Regions from separate parts of the Agrococcus sp. SGAir0287 genome, predicted to be linked through region 1. Evidence: predicted binding sites of a transcription regulator. Region 1 holds the regulator's gene; each other region holds the start of a gene.

Region 1 (4,755 bases):
GATCGCCGAGGTGCGCCTGGCTGGACGCGTGCTCGAGGACCTCGCGCAGCACGACGCCGCGGTGCGCCGGCCGATCTCGACGGTCTTCGTCGGCGGCGGCACGCCGACGCTGCTGCCGCCCGGCGACCTCGCCCGCATGCTCGCGGCGGTGCGCGACGAGTGGGGCCTTGGCCCCGGCGCCGAGGTCACGACGGAGGCGAATCCCGACTCGGTGGACGCGGCCGACCTCCGCGCGCTCGCCGACGCCGGCTTCACGCGCGTGAGCCTCGGCATGCAGTCGGTCGTGCCGCACGTGCTCGCCACGCTCGACCGCACGCACGATCCCGAGCGCGTGCCGCGGGTCGTGCGGTGGGCGAAGGACGCCGGCCTCGCCGTGAGCGTCGACCTCATCTACGGCACGCCGGGGGAGTCGCTCGACGACTGGCGACGCTCGCTCGATGCCGCCCTGTCGTACGACGCGGGACACCTGTCGGCCTACGCGCTCATCGTCGAGGAGGGCACGGCGCTCGCCCGGCGCATCCGCCGCGGGGAGGTCGCGCCCGTCGACGACGACCTGCACGCGGCGATGTACGAGGCTGCCGACGCCGCGCTCGCCGGCGCGGGCTACGAGTGGTACGAGGTGTCGAACTGGGCGCGCGACGGGGCCGTCTCGAGGCACAACCTCGCGTACTGGCTCGGCCACGACTGGTGGGGCGTCGGCCCTGGCGCGCACAGCCACGTGGGCGGCGTGCGGTGGTGGAACGTCAAGCATCCCGCCGCCTACGCGCAGCGGCTCGCGACCGGCCTGTCGCCGGCCCTCGCACGGGAGGTGCTCGACGAGGGCACGCGTCGCGTCGAGCGCGTGCTGCTCGAGACCCGCATCCGCGACGGGCTGCCGACCGAGGCGCTCGAGGGCGCGGCCCGCGCGGAGGTCGCCGGGCTCATCGCCGACGGCCTCGTCGACGGCGCCGCCGCCGTGCGCGGCCGCGTGGTGCCGACGCTCCGCGGCCGGCTCCTCGCCGACGCCATCGTCCGCCGCCTCACCGCCGCCGACTGACCGCGGCGGCGACACGACGAAGGGCACCCCGTGCGGGGTGCCCTTCGTCGAGCGCAGTCGATCGCGCTACTTGATGATGCGCCAGTTGAACGGGTAGCGGTACGAGCCGCCGCCGTTCACGCGGACGCCGCCGATGATGGCGAAGATGATGCCGACGATCGGGGCTGCGAAGACGATCAGGTAGAGGATCGACGCGAGCCCGAAGGTGATGGCCGTGAGGATGCTCACGACGATCGAGCCGCCGACGGTGATGATCGTCATGAGGAGCTGGAAGTTCAGCGCCTCCTTCGACTCCTGGCGGACGAACGGGCTGCGGTCCTTGTACATCAGGAACACGATGAGCGGACCGAGCCAGCCGAGCGAGACGACCCAGAGGATGCCGCCGAGGTGGCCGAACATCGCCCACTGCTTCTCGTCCTGCGGGCTCATGGGCGCACCTGCGGGCGCGCCGTACTGGGGCTGGCCGGGGGCGCCGTACTGGGGAGCGCCGTAGGGAGCCTGCTGGCCGGGTGCGCCGTAGGGCTGCTGCCCGGGTGCGCCGTAGGGCTGCTGGCCGGCACCGGGCTGCGGCGGGACCGCGCCGGGGGCGGGGCTGGAGAAGGGCTGCGCGGGCTCGCCGGGTGCGGGCGCCGGGGCAGGCGTCCCCTGGCCGGGCGCGCCGAACTGGGGAGCCTGGGGCTCGTCCGGCGTCGCGGCGGGGCCGTTGGGGTCGGTCATGGTCGAACCTCTCGATCACGGGTGCCGGAACTGGCTGGACCCATCATGCTCGCACCCGGCTGGGAACGCACCCACGGTCGCGGTAGGATTGGCAGTCCGAAGTGGCGAGTGCCAGACGAGGGGGGACGATGGTCACGGATCGCGGCCTCGAGGTCCTGCGGGCGATCGTGCAGGACTACGTCGCCTCCAGCGAGCCCGTCGGGTCGAAGTCCATCGTCGAGCGCCACTCCTTCGGGGTGAGCGCGGCGACGATCCGCAACGACATGGCCCTGCTCGAAGAGGCAGAGCTCATCGTCGCGCCGCACACCTCCTCCGGCCGCATCCCCACCGACAAGGGCTACCGCGTGTTCGTCGACCGGCTGCAGGGCATGCAGCCGCTGTCGCCGGCGCAGCGCCAGGCCATCGCCCGCTTCCTCGGCGAGGCCGACGACCTCGACGACGTCATGGCGCGCTCCGTTCGCCTGCTGTCGCAGCTGACGAACCAGGTCGCGCTCGCGCAGTACCCTTCGGTCGCGAAGGCGCGGGTGCGCCGCATCGAGGTCGTGCAGCTCGCGCAGTCGCGGCTGCTGCTCGTCGTCATCCTCGACTCCGGCCGCGTCGAGCAGCGCACGGTCGACGCCGGCCAGCAGCTCGAGGCCACCGATGCGCAGGCCATCGGCCGCGCGCTCGACGATGCCGTCGGCGGCAAGCCGACGACGGAGGCGGAGGGTGCGCTCGTCGCCGTCGTCGACGGCGCGGCGCCCGCCGTGGCCACGGCGACGCAGCGGCTCGTCGCCGCGCTCGGCGAGGTGCTCGAGCCGACCGCGGGCGACCGGCTCGTCATCGCCGGCGCCTCGCACCTCGTGCGCGGCGCCGCCGACATGGGCTCGCTGACGCTCGTGCTCGAGGCCATCGAGGAGCAGGTCACGCTGCTGCGGCTCTTCGGCGAGATGGACGCGGAGGAGCGGTCGGTCGCGACGCGCATCGGCCGCGAGATGACGCACGGGCTCGAGGAGACGTCGATCGTCACGGGCGCCTACGGCGCCGGCGGGCACGAGGCCGGCCGCGTCGGCGTGCTCGGCCCCACCCGCATGGACTACGCATCGAACATGGCAGCCGTTCGCGCCGTCGCGCGGTACCTCACCCGGCTGCTCGACGACGAGGAGCGATGAGCGATCACTACGAGGTCCTGGGCGTGCCCCGCGAGGCCAGCCAGGACGACATCAAGCGCGCGTACCGGAGGCTCGCTCGGCAGCTGCACCCCGACGTGAACCCGTCGGCGGAGGCCGCGGAGCGGTTCAAGGAGGTCACGCACGCCTACGACGTGCTCTCGGACCCGCAGTCGCGCGCGGACTACGACCGCGGCCCGCAGGCGCAGGGCTTCGGGCTCGGGGACATCTTCGAGCAGTTCTTCGGCGGCGGAGGCGGGGGCAGGCAGCCCGGACCGCGTCCGCGCCGGCGCCCCGGGCAGGACTCGCTGCTGCGCATCGACCTCGATCTGCACGACGTCGTCTTCGGCGTCCACAAGGACCTGCGCGTGCAGACCGCCGTGCTCTGCGAGACGTGCGAGGGGCGCTGCACGGCGCCCGGCACGCGCGAGGAGACGTGCGACATCTGCGGCGGCTCGGGCCACGTGCAGCGCCAGGTGCGCTCGCTCCTGGGCACCATGGTCACGAACCAGCCCTGCGGCTCGTGCCAGGGCCACGGCACCGTCATCCCGTACCCGTGCCCGACGTGTGCAGGCCACGGTCGCGTCCGTGCCGAGCGCAGCATCCCCGTCGACGTCCCCGCTGGCGTCGACACGGGCCTGCGCATCCAGCTCCCCGGGCAGGGCGAGGTCGGCGAGGCGGGCGGCGAGCCCGGCACCCTCTTCCTCGAGGTGCACGTCGCGCACCACGACGTCTTCAGCCGCGACGGCGACGACCTGCTCGGCACGCTCGAGGTGTCGATGATCGACGCGGCGCTCGGCACGGAGGCGACGATCGAGTCGATCGACGGACCCGTGACGGTCTCGGTCGAGCCGGGCACGCAGTCGGCGGACGTGCTCACCGTCGTCGGTCGCGGCGTCGGGAGGCTGCGCGGCTCGGGCCGCGGCGACCTGCGCCTGGGCGTGCAGGTCGTCACGCCCACGCGGCTCGACCGCAAGGCGCAGGACCTGCTCCAGCAGCTGCGGGACCGCACGAAGCCGCCCGCGCCGCGCATGGCGCAGTTCCAGCAGGGGCTGTTCTCGAAGCTGCGCGATCGGTTCCTGCGCTTCTGATGGCCCACTGCTACTACGTCGACGCGCTCGAGGGCGCGGTCGGCGAGCGCGTGCGACTCGGCCCCGAGGACGCGCGGCACGCCGCGACCGTGAGCCGCGCACGCGTGGGCGAGACGGTGCTCGTGGGCGACGGCCGCGGCACGCTCGCGACCGCGAGGTTCGTCGAGGTGCGCCCCGAGGTCGTGCTCGAGGTCTCCGACGTGCGCCGCGAGCGCGTGCCGAGCCCCCGCATCGGCCTCGCGCAGGCGCTCGCGAAGGGCGACCGCGACGAGCTGGCGATCCAGGCGGCGACGGAGCTCGGCGTCGACCTCGTCGTGCCGTGGCAGGCGTCCCGATCGATCGTGACGTGGAAGGGGGAGCGCGGCGCGAAGGCGCTCGCCCGCTGGCGCACCATCGTGCGCGAGGCGGGCAAGCAGTCGCTGCGCGCCCACGTGCCCGAGGTGGCCGAGCCCGTCGGCACGGCGCAGCTCGCGGCGCTCGGCGATCGGATGCGGCTCGTCGTGCTCGATCCGACCGCGGAGGCCTCGCTCGCGAGCGTGGAGCCCGACGGCCGCGACCTCCTGCTCGTCGTCGGCCCCGAGGGCGGCATCGCGCCCGACGAGCTCGAGCGGCTCGGCGGCGAGCGCGTCGCGATGGGCCCCCACGTCGTGCGCACCTCCACCGCGGGACCCGCGGCCATCGCCGCCCTCGCGGCCAGGTGGCGCTGGTGACGCGCGAGTACGCTGGAGCCATGGCCGACAAGACCGTCTTCGAGCGCATCGTC
Region 2 (4,755 bases), 1.5 Mb from region 1:
AGCACGCCGGCCTCGTGCAGGGCGCCGAGCACGTTGTGCACCGACTGCAGCGAGATGCCGGGCTCGAGGTCGCCCACGCGCCGATGGATGGCGTCCGCGTCGGCGTGCGGATGGTCGGCGAGCACCGCGAGCACGGCGAGGCGTCCGCGCGTCACGCGCAGGCCCCGCGTGCGCAGCATGCCCTCGTGCGCGACACGACGCTCGAGGGCGGCGTCGATGCCGTCGTCCGGCGGCGTCTCGACGAGGTGCATGTCCCCCATCCTGCCGCCCTATCGTGAACGACTCAAATCTGCGGCGTGTCGAGTCGGCGACCGACGGGCGGACGGTCGCACCGCGCGCCGGACGCCGCAGCGCGTCGCCGCGCCCACCCCGCATGCACGCGAGGCGGGCGCAGCGACGCCACGGACTCAGCGCTGCGCGGCCTCCTCGACGGCGCGCGAGCGGTCCGCGCGCGTCTTCACGAGGCTCGCGACCGTCGCGATCGCGATCGTGCCCGCGATGAAGGTCAGGGAGAACCAGATGGGGATGTCGAACGCCCACGGCACGGGCTCGCCGCCGTTGATGAACGGCACCTCGTTGACGTGGAGGGCGTGGAGCACGAGCTTCACGGCGATGAAGCCGAGGATGGCCGCGAGGCCCTGCCCGAGGTAGACGAGGCGCTCGAGGAGCCCGCCGATGAGGAAGTAGAGCTGGCGCAGGCCCATGAGCGCGAACGCGTTCGCGGTGAACACGATGTACGCCTCCTCGGTGAGGCCGTAGATGGCCGGGATTGAGTCGAGGGCGAAGAGGAGGTCGATGAACCCGATCGCGACGATCGTGAGCAGCATCGGCGTCACGAAGCGCCGTCCGTCCTTCCGCACGACGAGTCGGTCCTCGTGGTACTCGTCCGTCACGGGCAGGATGCGGCGGACGAGCCGCATGAAGCGGCCGTCCGAGGGGTCGCCGTGGTCGCCCTTCAGCTGCTGGATGGCGAGGACGAGCAGCAACGCGCCGAAGAGGTAGAACACCCACGAGAAGTTCTCGATGAGGGCCGCGCCGACCGCGATGAACGCGCCGCGCATGATGAGGGCGATGACGATGCCGATCATCAGCACCTTCTGCTGGTAGATCCTCGGCACCGCGAAGCCGGTCATGATGACGATGAAGAGGAACAGGTTGTCGAGCGACAGCGCCTTCTCGGTGAGGTAGCCGGCGAAGTACTCGCCGCCGAAGGTCCAGCCGTTCGTGACGCCGATGCCGACGCCGAAGAGCAGCGCGAGGCCGATGTAGAACGCCGACCAGCGCGCCGCCTCCCCGAGGGAGGGCTCGTGCGGCTTGCGCACATGCGCGAAGAACTCGTAGACGAAGAACGCGATCGTGACGAGGATCGTGACGATCCAGACCAGGGGTGTCACCTGCATGGCAGCTCCAGGGCTCGGTGTGCGAATCGGACACCAAGGTCTCCTCCATCTCACGGCGATGCCGTGAGACCGACGACCCGGAGCGGATGCTCGAACTGACGGGCTCGTCGCGGTCGGGAGTACTCCCCTTGCTGCGACCAGCATACCGGAGGGCGCGCCGGGCTGGGCGAGCCGCACCGTCGCGAGTGCCCGCATCCCAGCGGATTCCAAGGTCGCACCATTGGCACTCTCACGGGCAGAGTGCTAATCTGGGCGCAGCCTCTCGGGGTGGTCCCCGAGGGCGATCGCCACGACACCCGGTCTCGCGCGCAGGGCGCGGACCGCGTTGCAAGGAGGTGGTTGTCATGGCTCTGACCTTCGACCCGTTCCGCGAGATGGATCGCATGGCGGCGGCTCTGCTGACCAACGGAGGCACGCGGCGCGGCGGCCCGTGGATGCCCATGGACCTCTACCGCGCCGACGACCACTACGTCGTGCACGTCGACCTGCCGGGCGTCGACCCGGGCTCGATCGACCTCGACGTCGACGCGCAGACGCTCACGATCCAGGCCGAGCGCACGCTCGGCGCCGCCGAGGGCGCGCACTGGCTCGCGCAGGAGCGCGCGGCCGGCCGCTTCACGCGACAGCTGAGCCTCGGCGCCGACATCGACCTCGACGCCATCCACGCGTCGTACGAGCACGGCGTCCTGACGCTCACGATCCCGGTGGCCGAGCGCTCCAAGCCGCGCAAGATCGCGGTCGAGCACGCCGGCGGCGACCGTGCGATCAGCCAGGCGCCGTCGACGCAGGAGGTCGGCGCGGATGCGTGACGCGGAGGCGCCGCGCTCGCCGGAGGACGAGGAGCTCGAGCCGACGTTCGGTCGATGGCTCGCCCTGATCGACGGGCGCTAGCGCAGGTCGGCGCGGCCGGGCGGAGGACCGCCCGGCTGCGCTCGCGCGTGCCCTCGCGCCGCAGGCGAGGCGATGCGGCGCGCCCTCAGTGCGGGATGGGCTGCGTCGTCGTCGTCGGCTCGCCGCGGCGTCGCGCAGCCCACGGCTCCAGCGCCAGCACGACCAGCGCGACGGCGATCGGGCCGTAGACGAGCGCGTCGACGACGCCGACGGCCTCCCCCAGCAGCACGGTCGAGACGACGACGAGCAGCACGGGCTCGACGTACGTGAGCAGCCCGAAGAGCCCGAACGGCAGCAGGCGGCTCGCCGACAGGTACATCCAGAGCGCAGCCCCGCTCACGACGCCGAGCAGCGCGAGCATCGGCGCATGGCCCCAGGACGCCGCGCCCGCGCCGGTCGCGGCGTGGACGACGAGCACCACCACGGCGACGGGCAGCAGCACCAGCTGCTCCAGCACCGTCGCCCCCGGCCCGTCGAGGCCGAACCGACGCCGCAGGTCGAAGTAGACCGGGTAGCCGAACGCCACGAGGGCGGTCGCGAACCCCACCGAGCCCCCGATCGCGAGCGCGGCGCCCACGCCGACCAGCGCAGCCACCACGGCCACCACGCGCAGGCGCGACATCCGCTCGCCGTGCAGCACGACGCCGACGAGCACCATGGCCAGCGGCAGCAGCAGGTAGCCGGTCGCGGTGTCGAGGCCGTGGCCGGCGATCGGCGCCCATCCGAAGAGCCACAGCTGCACGGACAGCAGCGCCGCGTCGGCCACCAGGACGAGCGCGAGCACGGGTCGACGGCGGATGCGGGCGAGCACGCGGCCGACGTCGCGCAGGCCGACGGTCGCGGCGAAGAGCGCGACGAGCACCGGAAGCATGACGACGACCCGCCACGCGACGATCTCGAGTCCCGTGAGCGGTGCGAGCAGCGGCGGCAGGAGGAAGAGCGCACCGAAGAGCACCGACGCGCCGATCGAGGCGACCACGCCCATGCCGACGCCGGATGCGGCGCGGAGGCGGGCGGGCGCGAGCATGCGGCCTCCATGCGGCGGTGGGTGGGGGCGTCGCGCGGTCGCCGACGCGCATCCAGCCTAGGAGCGCTCGCGGGCGCGGTCCGTCAGCCCAGCAGGCCGGCCGCGAGCACCGCGAGCGGGCACGCCAGCACCGTCGTCGTGAGCACGATCGTGCGCGTCACGGCGCCCACCGACGTGTAGGACGACGCGATGGCGTACATGTTCTGCGCCGACGGCAGGCACGCGATGACGACGAGCGCCAGCAGCTCGAGGCCGCCGAAGCCGAGCAGCAGCCCGAACCCGAGCGTCGCCAGCGGCAGCAGCACGAGCTTGCCGAGCAGCGGGATGAGCACGACCGTCGTCTCGCGGCGCAGCGGCTCGAGGGGACGGGCGCCCCGCAGCGACATGCCGAACGCCAGCAGCAGCATGGGAATCGATGCGTCCGCGAGCAGATCCGCCGGCATGAGCACGGCATCCGGGATCTCGACGCCCGTCAGCATGACGACGGCTCCGAGGATCGCGGCGGGCACGACGGGCGTCGCGAACGGGCGCAGCGCCCGACGCCACGCGGGCTGCGCTGCCCCCTCGTGCGCGGAGGCGGTGGCGATGCCCATCAGGACGGGCGCGAGCACGAGCACCTGCAGCAGGATGCTGGGCGCGAGGAAGGACGTCGTGCCGAGGATCGACGTCGCGAGCGGGATGCCGATGTTGCCCGAGTTCGTGAAGCCCGTCGTCGTCGCGAGCACTGCCACGGCCGTCGTCGAGCGGCGCATGCGCGCACGGGTGAGCAGCGCTCCCGCCGTCACGAGCATCGTGAGCACGATCGGCGCGACCGTCGCGAGCGAGAACGTCGACAGGAAGACGCTCGGGTCGGCCCGGGCGAGCACGACGAACGTGAGGCCCGGCATGCCCACGAGCAGCGTGAGCCGGTTGAGGATGCGCTCGGCCTCGGGGCCGACGACTCCGATCCTGCGCACGAGGTAGCCGATCGCGATGACGAGCGCGACGCCGCCGAACGCGAGGGCGGCGTCCGCCATGTTCTCGACGTCCACGAGCGGATGCCTCCCATCCGTGTCGTGGATCCGGTGCCCCTCGATCCTGCCACCTCCGCTGGCGCCACAGCGGTCGCGCGACTACCGTGCGGGGCATGGGTCAGGAAGCGCTGCCGTTCGGAACCCCTTCGGAGCCCGGGGCGGATCCCCTCGAGGATGCGATCGAGCGCGCGCTCATGAGCGCGGGCCTCGGCGCGGGCGGCGCGCTCGAGACGCAGGACGAGCTCGGGCAGGCGCCCGACCCCACGGCCGCAGAGGCGGGCGACGCGTCGGCGGGCGCGGCCGACGGCGACTGAGGCGGCTCGCGCTCCCGCGACCCGCGCGCGCTACGGCACGAGCAGGATCTTGCCGCGCACGGCGTTCGCGACGTTGAGGCGCTGCGCCTCCGCAGCGTCGGCGAGCGTCA
Region 3 (4,755 bases), 710 kb from region 1:
GCATGTTGTCGCGGATGGTCTCGGGGTCGGTCGAGCCGCCCTGCGCGGCCGCGAGGGCCGCGAGGATGACCGCGTCGTACGACTCGGGAGCGTACGAGAAGTCGGTCAGCGAGTCGTCGATCTCGAGGAGGCGGTCCTGGAAGGTGTCGTCGGCGGGGTTGCCGGGCAGCGTGCCCTTGGCGCCCTCGAGCGTGCCCTCCGGGAACTCGTACGAGTTGGAGAGGTTGCCGTCGACGAAGTACACCTGGCTGGCCGCGTATCCCTGCGTCGAGACGAGCTCGGGGATGATGTTCGCCGTCTCCTCGAACGCGAGGATGCCGATCGCGTCGGGGCTCGCGGCGAGGATCTCCGACACCTGCGACGAGAAGTTCGTGTCGCCCGGGTTGTACGAGACGGAGGCGACCACCGAGCCGCCGCCGGCCTCGACGGCTGCGCCGGCGTTGTCCGCCAGGCCGATGCCGTAGGGGTCGTTGATGTAGAGGAACGCCACGTTGGCGGCGCCGTCGTTCACCATGAGGTTGCCGAGCACGCGACCCTGGAGCACGTCCGAGGGGGCGGTGCGCCAGTAGTAGCCGTCGTCGTCGTAGGTCGAGAAGTCGGGCGACGTGTTCGCCGGCGAGATCTGCACGATGCCCGCGTCGACGAACTGGTCGATGAACGTGAACGACACGCCCGACGAGGCGGCGCCGATGACGACGGACGCGCCGGCGTCGACGAGCTGGCCGGCCGACTGGATGGCGATGTCGGTCGTCGTGTCGCCCGAGTCGGTGTCGATCTGCTCGATGTCGAACGGGAAGTCGGCGGCCTCGAGGTCGGCGACGGCGAGGTCGACGCCTGCGAACTCGGGCGGGCCGAGGAAGGCGAGGTTGCCGGTCTGGGGCAGGATCGTGCCGACGATGAACGGGTCGTCGCTCGGCGCGTCGCTCTCGCCACCGGCGCCGCCCCCGGTGGAGCAGGCGGCGAGCACGACGATGCCCGCGGTGGATGCAGCGAGCAGCGCGGCGCGGCGCGAACGCTGGTGAAGGGATGCCTTCATGGTGCTCCTCAGGAGTCCTCAGGGTACGCCCGGCCACGCCGGGTTGCCGTCAACCCTAGGCGCGCACGGAAGCGAAGAACGCTCGATTTCGTGACGAACGTGTAACGGTCTGGTCGCGGTTCGATCACGGCTCCTGCACCGTGCGTCGCACCGCGAGGACGCGTCAGGGCGCGGGCGCAGGCACCGCCGGCGAGCGGCGTCGACGACCCTCGGCGACGACGAGGTCGACCATGAGCACGGCGAGCGAGAGCCACACGAGTCCGAAGCCGATCAGTCGCTCGGGCGGCATCGGCTCGCCCATGACGAGCCAGCCGAAGAGGAGGGAGAGGATCGGCGCGAGGTACTGCGTGAAGCCGAGCGTCGTGAGCGAGACGCGACGGGCCGCCGCCGAGAACAGCATGAGCGGCACGGCCGTGACGACGCCGAAGCCGACGACGGCGAGCTGCACGAGCGGCGGGACGTCGAGGATCGTCGGCCCCGCGACGATCGTGGAGACGACGAGCATTCCGATCGCGAACGGCACGGTGGCTGCGGTCTCGAGCGTGAACCCCGTGATCGCGTCGACGCGGGCGCCGACCTGCTTCTTGAGCAGGCCGTAGACGGAGAAGGCGAGCGCGAGCAGGATCGCGATCCACGGGAACGAGCGGTAGGCGACGACGAGCACGACGACGGCGACGACGCTGATGCCCACCGCCACCCACTGCGCCGGTCGCAGGCGCTCGTGCAGCACGACGACGGCGAGCACGATCGACAGGATCGGGTTCAGGAAGTAGCCGAGGCTCGTCTCGATGATGTGGCCGGAGAGGACGGCGTAGGCGAAGACCGTCCAGTTCACGAGGATCGCGAGGCCGGAGGCGCCGAGCGCCAGGAGCGAGCGCCGGTCGCGCAGCACCGCGCAGAGGGCGCCCCAGCCGCGCACGGCGGTGACGATGAGCGCGGCGACGACGACGGACGCCAGCACGCGCCAGCCGACGAGCTCGATTGCGGCGACGCCCTGCATGAGCACGACGTACGCAGGCACGACGCCCCACACGGCGTATGCGCCCACCGCGAGCGCCAGCCCGCGCCCCGACTCCGTCGTCCTCATCGTCTCCCCATCCTCACGCATGCCCATGGACGCAGCGACGGCGGCACCCCATCGGGTGCCGCCGTCGCGGATGCGTGGCGTCGCGTCAGCGCACGACCACCGCGAGCACGTCGCGAGCCGACAGCACGAGGAACTCCTCGCCGCCGAACTTCACCTCCGTGCCGCCGTACTTCGAGTAGATGACCCGGTCGCCCTCGGCGACGTCGACGGGCACGCGGTTGCCGTTGTCGTCGACACGGCCGGGGCCCACGGCCACGACCTCGCCCTCCTGGGGCTTCTCCTTGGCGGTGTCCGGGATGACGAGACCGCTGGCAGTCGTCGTCTCCGCCTCGACCTGGCGGATGACGATGCGGTCCTCGAGCGGCTTGATGGAGACCGACACGGTTGCCTCTTTCCTCAGTCGGATGTCTTCGTTGGCAGTCGACGGTGTCGAGTGCCAGAACGACTGTACGCGAGCGGCTGGCACCTGGGCAACATGAGTGCCAACTCGGAGGCCGATCCGGGTGGCGGCGGCTGCTTGGATGGTGGGATGGATGCCGCCGCCCTGCGTCTGCTGCTCTCGCGCGACGGGCTCGCGCTGCTCGACGAGGTGTCGGCGACGCTCGACGACCTCGGCGGCGCCGTGCAGGCGGTGCAGTCGCTGCGCCGCCGCGGGCACGACCCGGCGCTCGTCGCCGCCGTGCTGACCCAGGCTCGGCTCCGTCGGCGGGGCGCGGCGAAGTTCGGCCCGTTCGCAGCCTCGATGCTCTTCACGGAGGCCGGGCTCGAGCAGGCGACGCGCCTGCGGGTCGCGGCGGTCCATGCGGGGCGCATGCGCGATGCGGGCGTGGCCTCCGTCGCCGACCTCGGCTGCGGCATCGGCGGCGACGCGATGGCGATCGCCGCGACCGGCTGCACGGTGCGCGCGGTGGATGCGGACGAGGTGACCGCGGCGGTCGCCGGGTTCAACCTCGCACCGCTGCCCGAGGCGACCGTCGTGCACGGCCGCGCGGAGGACGCGGACCTTCGGGACGTGGACGCGATCTGGGCCGACCCGGCTCGCCGCGACGCGACGGGTCGGCGGCTGCCGGTCGAGGCGTGGTCGCCGTCGCTGCCGTGGCTCCTGTCGCTGGCCGACGAGCGGCCGATGGGCGTGAAGCTCGGACCCGCGATCGACCACGAGCACCTGCCCGCCGACGGCGAGGCGCAGTGGGTGACGGTCGACGGCGAGACGGTGGAGGCCGTGGCGTGGACGGGGTCGCTCGCGCGTCCGGGCGTGCGCACCTCGGCGATCGTGCTCGACGACGCCGGGGCGCACGAGCTCGCGGGCTCCCCCGACGAGGATGCCGTCGACGTGCGCGCGCTCGGCGCCTGGCTGCACGAGCCGGCCGGCGCCGTCATCCGCGCGCGGCTCATCGGCGCCGTGGCGGCCGAGATCGACGCGGGGCTCGTGAGCGAGCGCATCGCCTACCTCACGACCGACGCGGACGTCGTGAGCCCCTTCACGCAGCGCTTCCGCGTGGTCGCGACGATGCCGCTCGACGAGCGCGCCATCCAGCGCGAGCTCCGGGCGCGCGGCATCGGGACGCTCGAGGTGAAGAAGCGCGGCGCCGACGTCGACCCCGACCGGCTGCGTCGGCGCCTGCGGCTCGCGGGCGACGGCGCCGCGACGCTGCTCGCGACGCGCGTCGACGGCAGGCACCGCGCGATCCTCGCCGAGCGCGCCTGAGCCGTCGTCGGCGACGGACGCACGAACGCCCCGCGGATCGCGGGGCGTTCGTGCTGCGGGGTCGGCTAGAAGGAGCCGCCGCTGGCGAACCACGGCAGCCAGATCACCGCGTAGACGATCGTGATGATGATGGCCACGACCAGCAGCACGCCGCTGCCGATCGTCGCGATGAGGCCCCACGGCTTGTTCTGCGGTGCGCGGCGCATGCTCATGACGCCCGTGACGATGCCGCCGATGAGCGGCAGGCCCGCGATCGGCGCGAAGAGGATCGTGAGCAGGAGGCCGACGCCCGTGAGCACGATCGCGGTGATCGTGATGCCCGTGAGCTTGCCGCGCGGTGCCTTCGCGGGCTGCGCGCCGTACTGCTGCTGGCCGTACTGGCCGTAGCCGGCCTGCTGGCCGTACTGCTGCTGGCCGTAGCCCGGCTGCTGCTGCGCGTAGGCGGGCGCCGACGACGACTGCTGGCCGTACGACGGGGTCGACTGCTGGCCGTACTGCTGCTGGCCGTAGGCGGGCGCCGACGACGGCTGGCCGTAGGACGGGGTCGACTGGCCGTACGAGGGCTGCTGCTGCGAGGGCTGACCCCACGACTGGTCGGACTGCTGCGCGGGCTGCCCCCACGACTGCTGCTGGTCGGACGACTGCGCCTGGCCCCACGCGGGCGCCTGCTGCTCGGACTGCGACGACTGCCCGTAGGCGGCCGACGACTGGCCGTACGACGGCGTCTGCTCCGACTGACCGTACGAGGGCGTGGCGGACTGGTCCGACGACTGGCCGTACGACGTGGCGGACTGGTCCGACGACTGGCCGTACGACGTGGCGGACTGCTCCGACTGGCCGTACGACGGAGTCTGCTCCGACTGGCCGTACGACGGCGTGGCGGACTGCTCCGACGACTGGTCGTACGACGGCGCCGCGGGCTGC

Evidence for each region. Region 1 encodes HrcA, which represses chaperone genes, less so after heat shock. Its sites were predicted from a motif close to TTNGCACTCGNNNNNNNCGAGTGCNAA; they were not measured.
Region 2: the regulator HrcA is predicted to act here: its motif matches at 1,621-1,647, upstream of C1N71_RS00895 (Hsp20/alpha crystallin family protein).
Region 3: the regulator HrcA is predicted to act here: its motif matches at 2,583-2,609, upstream of groES (co-chaperone GroES).

The regions. Positions count from the first base shown of each region.
Region 1 covers NZ_CP027942.1:1,763,071-1,767,825, reverse strand. Annotated here, with positions in the region: gene hemW (radical SAM family heme chaperone HemW) at 1-1,036, shown strand, start outside; gene C1N71_RS08455 (DUF4870 domain-containing protein) at 1,103-1,753, opposite strand; gene hrcA (heat-inducible transcriptional repressor HrcA) at 1,882-2,904, shown strand; gene C1N71_RS08445 (DnaJ C-terminal domain-containing protein) at 2,901-3,992, shown strand; gene C1N71_RS08440 (16S rRNA (uracil(1498)-N(3))-methyltransferase) at 3,992-4,702, shown strand; gene C1N71_RS08435 (HIT domain-containing protein) at 4,723-4,755, shown strand, end outside.
Region 2 covers NZ_CP027942.1:187,583-192,337, reverse strand. Annotated here, with positions in the region: gene C1N71_RS00905 (Fur family transcriptional regulator) at 1-179, opposite strand, end outside; gene C1N71_RS00900 (TerC family protein) at 408-1,400, opposite strand; gene C1N71_RS00895 (Hsp20/alpha crystallin family protein) at 1,745-2,209, shown strand; gene rarD (EamA family transporter RarD) at 2,377-3,318, opposite strand; gene C1N71_RS00885 (AEC family transporter) at 3,402-4,349, opposite strand; gene C1N71_RS00880 (hypothetical protein) at 4,445-4,645, shown strand; gene C1N71_RS00875 (quinone oxidoreductase family protein) at 4,676-4,755, opposite strand, start outside.
Region 3 covers NZ_CP027942.1:2,476,960-2,481,714, forward strand. Annotated here, with positions in the region: gene C1N71_RS11755 (ABC transporter substrate-binding protein) at 1-1,036, opposite strand, end outside; gene rarD (EamA family transporter RarD) at 1,200-2,123, opposite strand; gene groES (co-chaperone GroES) at 2,209-2,505, opposite strand; gene C1N71_RS11770 (class I SAM-dependent methyltransferase) at 2,653-3,831, shown strand; gene C1N71_RS11775 (hypothetical protein) at 3,897-4,755, opposite strand, start outside.